DNA from 2 places in the Amycolatopsis sp. NBC_00348 genome. Region 2 is predicted to be linked to the other one. Evidence: predicted binding sites of a transcription regulator. Region 2 holds the regulator's gene; the other holds the start of a gene.
What was found. The regulator HspR, encoded in region 2, represses chaperone genes until heat shock. The targets are predictions, from matches to a motif close to ANNTTGAGTNNNNNNNACTCAANNT.

Region 1 (7,545 bases), 900 kb from region 2:
ACGGGGAGCGGCGCGGTCGCGGGACCGCCCGGCCCGGGCTGCGCCACGGCGTCGCCGTGCGCGTTGGTCTCCGGCATCCGTTCTTCCCTCCCGGATTGCCCACCGGTCCTGATCCGTGACGTCAGGTGTGGACAAGGGCCATACCGTACCCCGTAGGGCGTACTCATGTCCCTTTCGAGACAGTAGGAGATCACCCCAGGGTTAACAATGCCTCGATAGCGCTGACCTGCGTGGACCAAGGGGTGAAACATCAGGTATCCCCTATCCCCGAGGCACCCTCTACGCATTCCGGGCCGGTTAGCGCTTCAATGTGCCCCATGCACAGCGATGTGATTGCCACCGAGCACGCGACGCGGCTCGCGGCGGTGGACCCCCTCCTCCCCGGCTCCTCCCCCTTCGAGAGCACCGAAAACGCGGTGGTGCTGGACGTCGACCTCGGCGACTCGGCCGCCACCGGGCGCGCGTCCCGCGTCCAGGTGGACCGCGACGCCCCCAACGCGCCGTGGCGCGCGCTCACCGAGCACCGCCTCGACCTCCAGCTGGCGGGTCCGCAGCCGGCCGCCGCGCTCGACGCCCTCCTCACCCGATGGGATGAACATCTGCGCGCGGTCGCCGAACCGGGCGACACCGAGACCGCCGCGGTCCTCCCGCGGGCCAGCCGGGACGCCGCCGGCACGCGCGAAATGCTGCACCACGGCTTCGCGCCGCTGCGCGTGGTCGCGGTCCGCCCGGCCGACCGGATGATCCCGGAGGGCCCGCGCGGCACCCCGGGCGTCAAGATCCGCCGGGCCGAGCCCGGCGACCTCGACACCGCGGTGGCGCTGGGGATGGAGCTGCACTCCTTCGACGCCCAGTACGGCACGGTGAACCTGCGCTCGGGCGTCGAGGACATCCTGGCCAAGGACCTCGCCGAGCAGCTCAACCGGCCGGAACCGCCGTTGTGGATCGCCGAGCTGTACGGCCGGGCGCTCGGCATGGTGAACGTCCAGCACCCGGGCGAGACCGGCTGGATCAGCGACCGCGTCAAGGCCGAGCGCGTCGGCTACCTGTCGTCCTTGGCCGTCGCCGAGGCGGCGCGGTCCTCCGGTGTCGGTACCGCGCTGTCGGCCCACGCCCACCAGGTGCTCGACGAGGAGGGCACCGACGTCGTCCTGCTGCACCACGCCGCGGCGAACCCGCTTTCGACGCCGTTCTGGTACGCCCAGGGCTACCGGCCGCTGTGGACGTATTGGCAGCGTCGCCCAGCCGTTCGGTGAACTACTGGCGGATTACCGGTCGCACTCCGTCCTTATAGGCTGGCGCCAGGACTCGAGGGATGGGGAGCCGAAGTGAACGAGCGGGACGCCGCGCCCAGAGCACCCGAGGGCGTCGACACGGAGAAGCCGTCCGCGGCCCGGATCTACGACTGGTACCTCGGCGGTACCCAGAACTGGGCCGTGGACCGCGAGTTCGGGCGGCGCGTCGAACAGCAGTGGCCGCTCGTGCGCCCCGGCTCCAAGCAGAACCGCGAGTTCATGAACCGCGCCGTGCGCGCGGCTCTCAAGGCCGGGATCCGCCAGTTCGTCGACCTCGGCTCCGGTGTCCCCACGGCCGGCAACGTCCACGAGGTCGTCGAGGCCGAGCTGCCGGACGAGCACGACGCGACGGTCGTCTACGTCGACTACGAGCCGGTAGCCGTCGCCCACGCGACGCTCATCCTCGAAGAGGAGGCGGCGACCGACTGGGCCGGCATCGTCCAGGCCGACATGCGTGACGCCAAGGCCGTGCTGCGCGCGGAAGAGACGAAGCGGCTCATCGACTTCTCGAAGCCGGTCTGCGTGCTGATGATGGCGGTGCTGCACTTCGTCGGCCCGGACGACGACCCGCACGGCCTGCTCAAGGCGTACCGCGACGCGCTCGCGCCGGGCAGCTGGCTGGCGATCTCGCAGATGAGCGAGGGTGACGGCGAAGGTGAGTCGCTGGCCGGGCTGCGGTGGTTCGTCGAGCAGTACCGGAAGACGAGCAACCCGGTGTGGCTGCGCACCCGCGAGGAGATCGTGCCGCTGTTCGGCGACTGGCCGATCCTGGAACCGGGCGTCGTGCACCTGCCGGACTGGCGGCCCGACCGGAAGCTGAACGTCCTGGAAGCCGAAGCCCGCCCGTACGCGTGGTGCGGTATCGCGGAGAAGCCGCTCGGATGAGCGAAAACGCGCCGATCGCACCCGCCGGGGTGGACACGGAGAAGCCGTCCGCCGCGCGCGTCTACGACTGGTACCTCGGCGGCAACCACCACTGGGCGGTCGACCGCGAGTTCGGCCGCCGCGTGGAGAAGGTGTGGCCGCTGATCCGGCCGATCTCGCGGCAGAACCGGGCGTTCATGAACCGCGTCGTCTCGGCCGCGATGGACGCCGGCGTCCGCCAGTTCGTCGACCTCGGCTCCGGTGTGCCGACCGCGGGCAACGTGCACGAGATCGTCCGGGAGCTGCTGCCCGACGGCGAACGCGCGTCGGTGGTCTACGTCGACTACGAGCCGGTGGCGGCCGCGCATTCCCGGCTGATCCTGGAGAAGGAAGACGCGACGGACTGGGCGGGCCTGGTCGAGCGCGACATCCGGCGGCCCGCGGAGATCTTCGCGGACGACGTCGTGTCGGACCTGATCGACTGGTCGCGGCCGGTGTGCCTGCTGATGATCACGGTGATGCACTTCGTCGGCCCCTCGGACGACCCCGACGGCCTGATGGCGACGTACCGGGCGAAGCTGGCGCCGGGCAGCTGGCTGGCGCTGACGCACGGCACCTGCCGCGACGACGCCCCACCGGCCCGCGCGGCCGAGGTGAAACGATTCATCGAGGCCTACCGCGCCACGACGAACCCCGCGTGGCTGCGCACGGCGGAAGAACTGCTCCCCTGGTTCGGCGGCTGGCCGCTCTTGCCGCCGGGGATGACATCGTTGCCGGACTGGCGCCCCGACGAGCGTCCGACGGTGCTGGATCTGGAGACGCGGCCCTTCGCCTGGTGCGCCGTTGCGCGCCGCCCGAGCCTCTGAACTGCGCTTTCCCTCGGCGCCGGACACGGCTCGGACTCGACGAGGCGCACACACGCCTGCTCTGACGACCTCTCTTCGCCGCGACCTGCCGCGACCTGCGCCGGGCGAGCGCAGACCCTCGATCCGCCCTGGTCGTCTCGGCACCGGACGTGACCTCCTCCGCTCACGTACGGGCGGCTCGCGCACGTCGGCGGGAGCGGTCTCGCCGCACCCGTCCGCGGCCCACGATCTCCGGCGGGCAGGCCGGTCCACGCGACCGGTCACCGTCCTTGATCGCCGCCCGAGTCTCTGACCTGCGCTTTCCCTGATCGCTGTGGGCGAACGCACCATCGGAAACAAACACACCCATCGGAGAGTTGAGCAAGGCAGACTCAACTACCCGAGGAGTGCACATGTCCGACACCCGCCTCCTGCCCGTGCTCCCGCTCGATGACGACGTCGTGCTGCCGGGCATGGTCGTCCCGCTCGACCTCACCGACACCGAGACGCGGGCCGCGGTGGAGTCCGCCCAGGCCGGCACGCCCAGCCAGGCGTCCTTCCCCGGCATCCGGTCGACCGGCACCGCCAAGGCCGAAGTCCTGATCGTGCCGCGCGTCCACGGTGAGTACGCCGAGTACGGCACCGTCGCGACCGTCGAGCGCATCGGGCGCGTGCCCGGTGGCAAGGCCGCCGTCCTGCTGCGCGGGACCGCCCGCGCGCTCGTCGGCCGGATGGCCGACGGTCCCGGCGCCGCCCGCTGGGTGCACGCCGAGGACGCCCCCGAAACCACCGGCGACCAGACCGCGAAGCTCGCGGCCGAGTACAAGGCCGTCGTCATCTCGATCCTCCAGCAGCGCGGCGGCTGGCAGCTGATCGACGCCGTCCAGCAGGTCGAGGACCCGTCCGCGGTCGCCGACCTGTCCGGCAACGCGCCGTACCTCGACACCGACCAGAAGGTCGAGCTGCTCACCACGCTCGACGTCACCGCCCGCCTGGAGAAGGCGCTCGAGTGGAGCAAGGAGCACCTGGCCGAGCTCGAGGTCACCGACACGATCCGCAAGGACGTCTCCGAAGGCATGGAGAAGCAGCAGAAGGAGTTCCTGCTGCGCCGCCAGCTCGAAGCGATCCGCAAGGAGCTGGGCGAGCTCGACGGCAGCACCGACGACACGGACTACCGCGCCCGCGTCGAAGGCGCCGAGCTGCCCGACGCCGCGAAGAAGGCCGCGCTGGCCGAGGTGGACAAGCTGGACCGGACGTCCGAGCAGTCCCCCGAGGGCGGCTGGATCCGCACCTGGCTGGACACCGTCCTGGAGCTGCCCTGGAACGAGCGCACCGAGGACGTCTACGACATCGCGGCCGCGCGGGCGGTCTTGGACGCGGACCACGCGGGCCTGGACGACGTCAAGGAACGCATCATCGAGTACTTGGCCGTCCGGAAGCGTCGCGCGGAGTCGGGTCTCGGCCCGGTCGGCGGACGTCGTTCCGGCGCGGTGCTCGCCCTCGCGGGCCCTCCCGGGGTCGGCAAGACGTCGCTGGGTGAGTCCGTCGCGAAGGCCATGGGCCGCAAGTTCGTCCGGGTCGCCCTCGGCGGCATCCGCGACGAGGCGGAGATCCGCGGCCACCGCCGCACCTACGTCGGCGCGCTGCCCGGCCGGATCGTCCGCGCCATCAAGGAAGCCGGCTCGATGAACCCGGTCGTGCTGCTCGACGAGATCGACAAGATCGGCGCCGACTACCGCGGCGACCCGACCGCGGCGCTGCTCGAAGTGCTGGACCCGGAACAGAACCACACGTTCCGCGACCACTACCTCGAGGTCGAGCTGGACCTGTCCGACGTCGTGTTCCTGGCGACGGCCAACGCCCTGGAGACCATCCCCGGCCCGCTGCTGGACCGGATGGAACTGGTGACGCTGGACGGCTACACCGAGCACGAGAAGGTCACCATCGCCCGCGACCACCTGCTCCCCCGCGAGCTGGAGCGCGCCGGCCTGAGCACGGACGACGTCGCGCTGACCGACGCCGCGTTCAGCCGGATCGCCGCGGAGTACACCCGCGAGGCGGGCGTGCGCGCCGCGAACCGCACGATCGCGAAGGTGCTGCGCAAGATCGCGACGAAGGTGGCGCTGGACCAGGCCACCCTGCCGCTCACGATCGACGATGCCGACCTACCGGACTACCTCGGCCGGCCGCGCCACCTGCCGGAGTCGTCGCTGCCCGCGTCGACCCAGCGGACCGCGACCCCGGGTGTGGCCACGGGCCTGGCGGTGACGGGGGCCGGCGGTGACGTCCTCTACATCGAGGCGTCGCTGGCGGACCAGGAGTCCGGCGCGTCCGGGCTGCAGCTGACCGGCCAGCTCGGCGACGTGATGAAGGAGTCCGTCCAGATCGCGCTGTCCTACCTGCGCTCGCACGGCGCGGAGCTGGAACTGCCGGTCGGCGACCTGAAGAACCGCGGCATCCACGTCCACGTCCCCGCGGGCGCGGTGCCCAAGGACGGCCCGTCGGCCGGCGTCACGATGACGACGGCGCTGGCGTCGCTGCTCTCGGGCCGCGTCGTCAAGGCGGACGTCGCGATGACCGGCGAGGTGTCCCTGACCGGACGCGTCCTGCCGATCGGCGGCGTCAAGCAGAAGCTGCTGGCGGCCCACCGCGCGGGGATGAAGACGGTGATCATCCCGCAGCGCAACGAGCCGGACCTGGACGACGTCCCGGCCGAGGTGCTGTCCCAGCTGGACGTCCACGCGGTGGCGAACGTCCGCGAGGTCCTCGACCTCGCCCTGACGCCGGCTTCGACGCCGGTCGCCCAGGCGGCGTAACCCCGAACGCCGCCACAGAACGGCCGGTTTCCCTGTCCCCCAAGGGAAACCGGCCGTTTCCCTATATCCGGACCGGGGCGGTCGACTCGCGTTCGACCAGCGAGACGTCGATCGTCACCGGGTGCTTCGGGCGTTCGCTCTTCTCGATCGAGTCCATCAGGATGGACACCGCCGTTGATGCCTTGCGGGCGATGTCCTGCGACACCGTCGTCAGCCTCGGTGTGACGTAGTTGCAGAGGTCGAGGTCGTCGAAGCCGACCACCGAGATGTCCTCCGGGACGCGCGCACCCGCCTCGGTCAGGCCGTGGACGATGCCGACCGCGAGGATGTCCGCCGTCGCGAACAGCGCCGTCATGCCGGGGTGGCGATCCGCGAGAGCTAGGCCCAGGTCGTGGCCTTCGGCGTACGTCGTGTTGACCGTCTCCACCAGGTCCGGCCGGGCGACGCCGGCGTCCGCGAACGCCTGGCAGAAGCCCTCGAAGCGTTCGTGGACCACGCCTACGCCGCTGAAGGCCGGGCCGGCGAACAGGATGCGGCGGTGGCCGAGGTCCAGGAGGTGCCGGGCCGCGAGGCGGGCGCCCGCGAAGTCGTCCGAGCGCGTGCCCGTCGTGAGGCGGTTCGCCGAGTAGCTGTCGATCGCGACGACGTGGACCGCGCCGATCGTCTTCTTCGTCAGGTTGCCGACCTCCTCGTCGAGGAAACCCAGCAGGATCGCGCCGTCGAGGCTCCACGACCGCAGGGCCTCGGCGACCTCGTCCGGGTGGGCGACGCCGCGCAGCAGCAGGTGGTAGCCGTACTTGCGCAGCTCGCGCTCGATCAGGCCGACGATCGCCATGGTGTGCGGGCTGATCATCAGGCTGTCCTCGTCGGCGGCCGGCACCAGCAGGCCGACCAGCCGCGACGCCTTCGTCGCGAGGCTGCGCGCCGACGCGCTCGGGACGTACCCCAGCTCGGCCGCGATGCGCTGGACCTTCTCGATGGTCCCGGGTGAGACGCGCGCGCGGTTGCCGTTCATCACGTTCGACACGGTCATCATGCTCACGCCCGCCTGCTCGGCGACCTCCCGCAGCGTGACGCGCACCCTCGGACTCCTCTCGCTCACCCCGGGCCCCAAGGTTACGGGACCGGCCGTTGACAAGCGGCCGGGGACGACATTACCGTCTATCGAGGTATAGCGCTAAACCTAATCGCTGCGGACCTGGGTCCGCACCCTTCGCCGCGCTCCGGAAACCGTTGAGCCAGAACGGGAGTCCCGTGACCACCGACCTCTCGACCAGCCCGCTGACCACACCCGCCGAGCAGGCGGCACCGTGGTGGCGCGGTGCCGTCATCTACCAGATCTACCCCCGCAGTTTCGCCGACGGGAACGGCGACGGCACCGGTGACCTCGCCGGCGTCCGCGCCCGCCTGCCCCACCTCAAACGCCTCGGCGTGGACGCCATCTGGTTCACGCCCTGGTACTCCTCGCCGCTGGCCGACGGCGGGTACGACGTCGCCGACTACCGCGTCATCGACCCGGCGTTCGGCACCCTCGACGAGGCCGAACAGCTGATCGCCGAAGCCGCCGGGCTGGGCATCAAGACCATTGTGGACATCGTCCCCAACCACGTCTCGGACCAGCACGAGTGGTTCCGGGCCGCACTGGCCGCCGGGCCGGGATCGCCGGAGCGCCAACGGTTCTGGTTCCGCCCGGGCCGCGGCGAGCACGGCGAGCTGCCGCCGACG
Region 2 (7,545 bases):
CTGTAGAACAGCTGCTGCCCGGCCGCGAGCAGGACCGCGGCGAACACCACGGCCCCGGCGCCGTCGGCCACCAGGTACGCGCCGGCGCCGGCGGCCTGCAGCAGCTGGGCGCAGATGACGACGACGCGCGGGCCGACGCGGTCCACCAGCCGTCCGGCCAGCGGCGGCACGACCAGGCCGCCGACCGTACCGAGGGTGACCGCGGTGCCCGCGACGGCGAGCGGCACGCCGACCACCTGGGTCACGTAGACCAGGGCGAGCGGGAGAAACAGACCTGAGCCGAAGTTGTCGATCCCCAACGCGCACAGCAGTGCGACCCGGCTACGCGTCACGCATCGACGTTAGCTCTGGTCAGCACCGGGAAGTCAGGACCGAACGGAGACAATCGGTCACGCCGAATGCAACTGGCGGTGTGACCGATTGCCCGTCCGTCACTTGGTCGTGTCAGCGAGACACGCCACGCTGCCGAGCGCGCGGCGGAGGTCGGTGTTCATCTCCGCGAGCCGCCCGGTGAGGTCGGTGACGCGGGCGTCGTCCCAGCCGCCGAGGGCCTGCTCCATGAACTCGAGGTAGTTGGTCCGCCAGTTGGCGAGCTCCGCGCGGCCCTTCTCGGAGACGCTCACCAGCGTCGCCCGGCCGTCCTCGGGCGCGGGACGGCGGTCGATCAGCCCGGCGGCGGAGAGCTGGGTGATCTGCCTGCTGACGACGGACAGGTCGACGAACCGGCGTTTCGCCAGCTCGGACGGCCGCGCCTCACCGTTCTTCGCCAGGTCCGACAGCAGCATCGCGGCCGCGGGGTGCAGCCCCGGCGCGTCCTGCCAGGCCTGCATGATCCAGGCGTGCTGCAGCTGGGACGCAGTTTTCAGCTCACGCATGAGCTCGACCCGGACGTCGTCCTCGGTGTCGTCGAAACTCATCGGAGCCCTCCCGGTACTGCCTGTTAGTTGTGCAATACAAGTTTATTGCCGGACACTTGCGCAGGGCAAGCATCGGCCCGGTGAGGTCCCCCACGCCGACACTGGCGGCAATACACCCGGTCGGAGCAACAATGCGGGCAAAAGGGCGCCCGGCCGCTACCCTGCGGACGGGCCGCGCACGAAGCGTGCGCGGAGTGGCTGGGCGGAAGCGATGGACACCGGGAGGCGGCTGTGCGCGGAACTGCCGTCGTCGTGCCCGGACCGGCGGTGACCGACCGGGTGCCGTCCTCCCTCCGTCCCCGACCGGTGAACCCCGGCCCATGACAGCCGACTCGGTCAGCCCGCTCCCCCGCTCCTCGACCTCGCGCGAGGCACCCCCGGCCGTCACCGCGATGGTCCAGCTCATCCGGGACAGCTGGGCCAGGTCCGAGCCGTACATCGCGGACATCTCCCAGTTCTTCTACGGGATGCTGTTCACCCTGGCGCCGACCACGCGTGACTTCTTCCCGATCAACATGGAGATCCAGCGCGGCCGGCTGGTGCGCGCGCTGGTGCACATCGTGCAGATGGTCGACCGGCCCGACGACCTGGCGCCGTTCCTGCGGCAGCTGGGGCGCGACCACCGGAAGTTCGGCGTGGCGCCCCGGCACTACGAAGCCGTCGGCACGGCACTGCTGGCGTCGCTGAAGAACCACCTCGGCCGGGAGTGGACGCCCCAGGTCGAGCGGGCCTGGGCCGAGGCGTTCACCATCGCCGCGCGCGCCATGCAGGACGCCGCCGCGGCCGACCAGAACCCGCCGTCGTGGCACGCCACCGTCGTCGAGCACCGACGGCTGACCTGGGACCTCGCCCTGGTGCGGCTCGTCCCGGACCAGCTGGTGCCCTACCACCCCGGCCAGTACATGAGCGTCGAAGTACCGCAGCGGCCACGGCTGTGGCGCTACCTGTCCCCGGCGAACGCGCCGCGCGAGGACGGCGGCATCGAGTTCCACGTCCGCGCCGTCGACGGCGGCTGGGTCTCACGCGCCATCGTCAGCCACACGCAGCCCGGCGACGTCTGGCGGCTCGGGCCGCCACTGGGCCGGCTGGCGGTCGACCGCGAGGCCGCGCGGAACGTGCTGATGATCGCCGGCGGCACCGGCATCGCGCCGCTGCGCTCGATCCTCGACCACCTCGCGCTGTGGGGCGAGAACCCCAAGGTGCGCCTCTTCTACGGCGGCGCGGCCCGCGAGGACCTCTACGACCTCGAAGAACTGCGTGCGCTCGCCTCCATCAACCCCTGGCTGAACGTGACGCCGGTGGTGGAGCGCGGCGGCGACGTCCCCGGGTTCGAGCAGGGCACGCTCGCCGAGGCCGTCACGCGCTACGGCTCCTGGCCGGGGCACCACGTCCTCGTCTCCGGCTCGCCGGCGATGATCCGGGCGACCGTCTCCCGGATGCTCGTCGCGGGCAGCGCGCTGGACCAGATCCAGTACGACCCGTTCACGATCGACTAGCGCCCGACAATGGTGACGCACTCGTCCGATGAATGAGTCGGTTGCACTTCGGCAATTGTTACGGGTTTTCGTGAATCCTTCCGGGTGATCGTTTTTACGCAGTGCCAGGCCGGGTTGACCGCGCGTGGCGAAATTGCTCCGTTCGAGGGGAACGCGCGGAATCACGCGCATCTGCACGGGAATGCGCCTACAGTCGGGAACCCTCGGGGGCGGTACCGCTACAGCTGTGCCGCGTGGACGGCGCCACAAAGCCATGCACGACTGGAGAAAACCGTTCCCGATGACTGCTGAATCCGTGAAGATCCCCACCCTGCCCGTGTCCACCCCCGTTCCCGTTTCGGCTGGAGAGGGCCGAGAGATGGCCCGGCTGATCCGGGAAAGTTTTGCGGTGGTCGAGGCGAAAGCCGACGAACTCGCGCAGTACTTCTACGGTGCGCTGTTCGTGGTCGCGCCCGATTGCCGTGACCTGTTCCCGGTCTCCATGACGACCCAGCGCAGCAGGCTGCTGCGCGCGCTGGTGTACGTCGTGCAGATGGTCGACCGGCCGGACGAGCTCGTCACCTTCCTCGGCCAGCTGGGCCGCGACCACCGCAAGTTCGCGGTCGTCGCGCGTCACTACGACGCCGTCGGGATCGCCCTGCTCGCGGCGCTGAAGCGGTTCCTCAAGGACAAGTGGACGCCCGAGGTGGAGTCCGCGTGGTCCACGGCGTACGGGATCATCGCCAAGACCATGCGCGAGGCCGCCCAGGCCGAGACCGGGCCGGCGTCGTGGTCGGCGACCGTGCTCGAACATCGGAAGCTCACCCGCGACGTCGCGCTGGTCAAGGTGCAGACCGAGGGCCTGCTCCCGTACCGCGCCGGCGGTTACGTCAGCGTGGAGGTGCCGCAACGACCGCGGTTGTGGCGGTACCTCTCGCCGGCGAACGCGCCTCGCGGCGACGGCCAGCTCACCTTCCACGTGCGGACCGTGCCGGGCGGCTGGGTCAGCGGCGCCATCGTCAACCACACCAAGCAGGGTGACGTCTGGCGGCTCGGGCCGTCGATGGGCGCACTGAGCGTACGGCCGAGCACCACGAAGAAACGGCTGCTGATGATCGCCGGTGGCACCGGGCTCACGCCGTTGCTCGCCATCCTCGACGACCTCCAGCGGTGGAAGCGGAACCCGCCGGTGCACCTGTTCTTCGGCGGCCGCAGACCGGAAGATCTCTACGCACTGGAAGATTTGCGACGGCTGAGTGCTACGTCGAAGTGGCTTACGGTAACCCCGGTTACCGAAGAGGGCGCTTTGTCCGGCGGCGACCGTGGCACGCTCGCCCACGCAGTGACCCAGCGCGGCACGTGGAAGAACCACGACGTGCTCGTTTCCGGATCTCCGCAGATGATCCAGGCGACCATTGCGAAACTGCTGACCAAGGGCGTCGATCTGGAACGAATATCGTACGACCCGTTCACGCTCGACTGATCGCTCGCTATCGTCGCCGATATGGAGACGACTATTCCGGTTTCGGGCGGCATCGGCGGTTACCTGGCGGAACCCGAGGGAGCGGGGCCGCACCCGGGTGTGGTGCTCATCCACGACGCGTTCGGGCTGAGCCAGGACACCCGCAACATCACCGACCGCTTCGCCGGCGAGGGCTTCCTGGCCCTCAGCCCCGACCTGTACTCGCGCGGCGGCATGCGCCGGTGCGTGCGGCGCGTGTTCTCGGACATGTTCGCGAACCGGGGCCAGGCGTTCGACGACATCGAGGCGTCCCGCGCGCTACTGGCCGCGCGCCCGGACTGCAGCGGCCGGATCGGCATCGCCGGGTTCTGCATGGGCGGCGGCTTCGCGCTCGTGGCGGCGTCACGCGGCTTCCAGGCGTCCGCGCCCTACTACGGCCAGCTGCCGAAGAACCTGTCCGTGCTGGACGACGCCTGCCCGATCGTCGCGAGCTTCGGCCAGAAGGACTTCGGCCTGCGCGGCGCGGCCGCGAAACTCGAGACGGCGCTCACCGAGCGTGAGGTCCCGCACGACGTCAAGGAGTACCCGGGCGCCAGCCACGGGTTCGCCAACAAGATCGACGTCGCGGCGCCGCTGAACCTGCTGCTCAAGGTCGTCGGCTTCACCTACCACCACGAAGCGTCCGAGGACGCGTGGCGCCGGGTGACGGACTTCTTCGGTGAACACCTGGACCGACCTTCGCGCTGAGCCGACCGGAGCAGGAAAACCGCCGAATGGCGGTAGTTCGTTGACCGTTGTGCCCGAATCAACTTATGGTCTAGACCACATCTCCCCCGGATGTGCTCGTTCGCCCTCCCTCCGGAACGACGTCGTTCCCCCTTCGAGGAGCCGAAATGACCTTGAAGCGCAAGTTCTTGGCGGCCGCCGCCGGTGCGATCCTCGCGCCGGTGCTGGTGGTCGTCCTCCCTGCCGCCTCAGCCAGTGCCCACGGTTACATCTCCGACCCACCCAGCAGGCAGGCCAACTGCGCGGCGGGGAAGGTGCCGAACTGCGGGCAGATCGTCTACGAACCCCAGAGCGTCGAGGGCCCGAAGGGCCTGCGCAGCTGCAACGGCGGGCTGTCCCAGTTCGCCGAGCTGACCGACGAGTCGAAGCCGTGGCCGGCCAAGTCCGTCGGCACGACGGTGACGTTCAACTGGGTGTTCACCGCCCGGCACGCCACGTCGAGCTACGACTACTACATCGGCAACACCCGCGTCGCGACGTTCCCCGGCAACAACCAGCAGCCGCCGGCGACGCTGTCGCACACGGTGAACCTCTCGGGCTATTCAGGCCGGGTGAAGGTGCTGGCCATCTGGAACATCTCCGACACGTCCAACGCGTTCTACAGCTGCGTCGACCTCCAGATCGGTGGTGGCGGCACGACGACCCCGCCGCCCACCACCACGCCGCCCCCGACCACGACCCCGCCGCCCACCACGACCCCGCCCCCGACGACGACCCCGCCGGCCGGCGGAACGTGGGCCGCGGGCACGGCGTACAAGGCCGGTGACGTCGTCACGTACGGCGGCGCGAGCTACCGCTGCCTCCAGCCGCACACGGCGATCGCGGGCTGGGAGCCGCCGAACACCCCGGCCCTCTGGCAGCGCCAGTGAGGTTCCTGCTGGTCGCCGTCGCGCTGCTGCTGGCCGGATGCGGCAGCGGCGCGACGGCGGCCGCCCCGGCGTACAACGCGGCCGACGTGATGTTCCTGCAGATGCTGATCCCCCAGAACCAGCAGGGCATCGAGATCGCCGGCCTGGCACAGACGCGGCAGCTGCCTGCGGACCTGAAGGTCCTGGCGGCGGCGATCGAGTCGACGCAGCAGACCGAGATCAACGACATGAAGAGCTGGCTGGGCAGCTGGAAGCAGCCGGAAACGATGGACATGAACCCGGCGGCCCACGCCGGCCACGGCGGCATGCAGATGACCGCCCCGGACCTGGTCGGCACGCTGAAGACCGCACCGGACACGGAGTTCGGCCGCAAGTTCCTGGACGTCCTGACGGGTCAGCAGCAAGGAGCCGTCGAGCTGGCCCAGACGGAGAACGGCACGAGCGGCGGCGTCAACGCCCAGGCCCGCGACCTGGCCCGCCGCGTCATCGAGTCGCGTAGCGCCGAAGTGAAGCAGCTGCTGAACTTCAAGCCCTGACGCGCCCGGGGCTTGAAAGCCGTGAAGGCCTCCTTACCGGCTTTAAGAGCCGGTAAGGAGGCCTTCACGGACCTTGCGGACTAACGGCGCTTGGGGCGCCAGACCACCATCGCGGTCTGCTGGTTCATCGGGACCAGGTCCCGGCGGTAGGAAGCGTGTGCCGCCGCGGCGGCCTGCTCCCCGGCGGCGTACGCCGCGGCCAGTTCCTCGGTGATCTCCGACAGCCTCGCCCGCAGCGCGTCGACCTGGTTCTCCAGCTCGATGATGCGCTTGATGCCGGCCAGGTTCACGCCGTCTTCCTGCGACAGCCGCTGGACCTCGCGCAGCAGCGCGATGTCCCGCATCGAGTAGCGGCGCCCGCCACCGGAGGTGCGGCCCGGCGACACCAGGCCCTGCCGGTCGTAGGTGCGCAACGTCTGCGCGTGCATCCCCGCCAGCTGGGCCGCCACCGAGATGACGAACACCGGGGTCTCTTCGTCCCCCTCCGGGGGAATCCCGCCGAACATCCCACTCACCTGCCTTCGAGCAGCTCAGTGATCTCCGGCCGGGGGTCGTGCCCGGCCATCGCCTCGGCGTACGACTGCAGAGCCTCGCGCGCCTTGTCGTCCAGTTTGGCGGGAATCGCCGCTTGCAGGGTGACGAGCAGGTCACCTTGCGCACCGTCGCGCTTCGCGATGCCCTTGCCGCGCACGCGCAGCACCCGCCCGCTCGCCGTGCCCGGGGGCACCTTGAGCGAGACCTTGCCCTCGAGGGTCGGCACCGTGATCGTGGTGCCGAGCGTGAGCTCGGTGAAGTCCACCGGCACTGCGATCGTCAGGTCGAGCGCCTTGCGCCCGAACAGCGCGTGCGGAGCCACGTGCACCCGGACGTAAAGATCGCCCGCCTGCGCGCCACCCCGGCCCGGCTCGCCCTGACCGGCCAGCCGGATGCGCTGGTCGTCGTCGACGCCCGGCGGGATCCGGACGGTCAGCGTGCGGGTCCGCGTGCTGATGCCTTCGCCGCCGCACTCGGGGCACGGGTCGTCGATGATCTGCCCGCGGCCGCGGCAGTCGCGGCACGGCTCCGAGAACGCGAACGCGCCCTGGCTCCGGCTGACCAGCCCCGACCCACTGCAGGTCGGGCAGGTCCGCGGCGACGTGCCCGGCTTCGCGCCGTTGCCGCCGCACGTGGAACAGGTCGCCGGGCTCGACAACCGCAGCGGCAGGGTCGCGCCCTTGACCGCCTCGGTGAAGTCGATCCGGACGTCCGTCTCGACGTCGGCACCGCGCTGCGGCCGGTTCGCCGTCGCGCCGGCCGACGACCGGCCGCGGCCGAACAGCCCGCCGAGGATGTCGCCGAGCCCGCCCATCCCGCCCTGCTGGCCCGCACCCGCGCCGGCCTGGCCGAAGATGTCGCCCATGTCGAAGCCGCCGGAACCGCCGCCGGTGGGGAAGTTGAACCCGCCACCACCCGAGCCGCCGAACAAGCGCCGCGCCTCGTCGTACTCCTTGCGCTTGCTCG

Region 1: a site for HspR is predicted at 3,379-3,403, ahead of lon (endopeptidase La). Genes of this name have one in related genera too.

Annotation. Positions count from the first base shown of each region.
Region 1 is NZ_CP107994.1:9,047,621-9,055,165, reverse strand. It holds gene OHS58_RS40605 (putative bifunctional diguanylate cyclase/phosphodiesterase) at 1-77, opposite strand, end outside; gene OHS58_RS40600 (GNAT family N-acetyltransferase) at 318-1,256, shown strand; gene OHS58_RS40595 (SAM-dependent methyltransferase) at 1,329-2,180, shown strand; gene OHS58_RS40590 (SAM-dependent methyltransferase) at 2,177-3,025, shown strand; gene lon (endopeptidase La) at 3,418-5,820, shown strand; gene OHS58_RS40580 (LacI family DNA-binding transcriptional regulator) at 5,882-6,901, opposite strand; gene OHS58_RS40575 (glycoside hydrolase family 13 protein) at 7,075-7,545, shown strand, end outside.
Region 2 is NZ_CP107994.1:8,148,099-8,155,643, forward strand. It holds gene OHS58_RS36125 (MFS transporter) at 1-332, opposite strand, end outside; gene OHS58_RS36130 (MarR family winged helix-turn-helix transcriptional regulator) at 432-917, opposite strand; gene OHS58_RS36135 (globin domain-containing protein) at 1,238-2,413, shown strand; gene OHS58_RS36140 (globin domain-containing protein) at 2,772-3,875, shown strand; gene OHS58_RS36145 (dienelactone hydrolase family protein) at 3,897-4,601, shown strand; gene OHS58_RS36150 (lytic polysaccharide monooxygenase) at 4,748-5,509, shown strand; gene OHS58_RS36155 (DUF305 domain-containing protein) at 5,506-6,045, shown strand; gene OHS58_RS36160 (heat shock protein transcriptional repressor HspR) at 6,126-6,551, opposite strand; gene dnaJ (molecular chaperone DnaJ) at 6,557-7,545, opposite strand, start outside.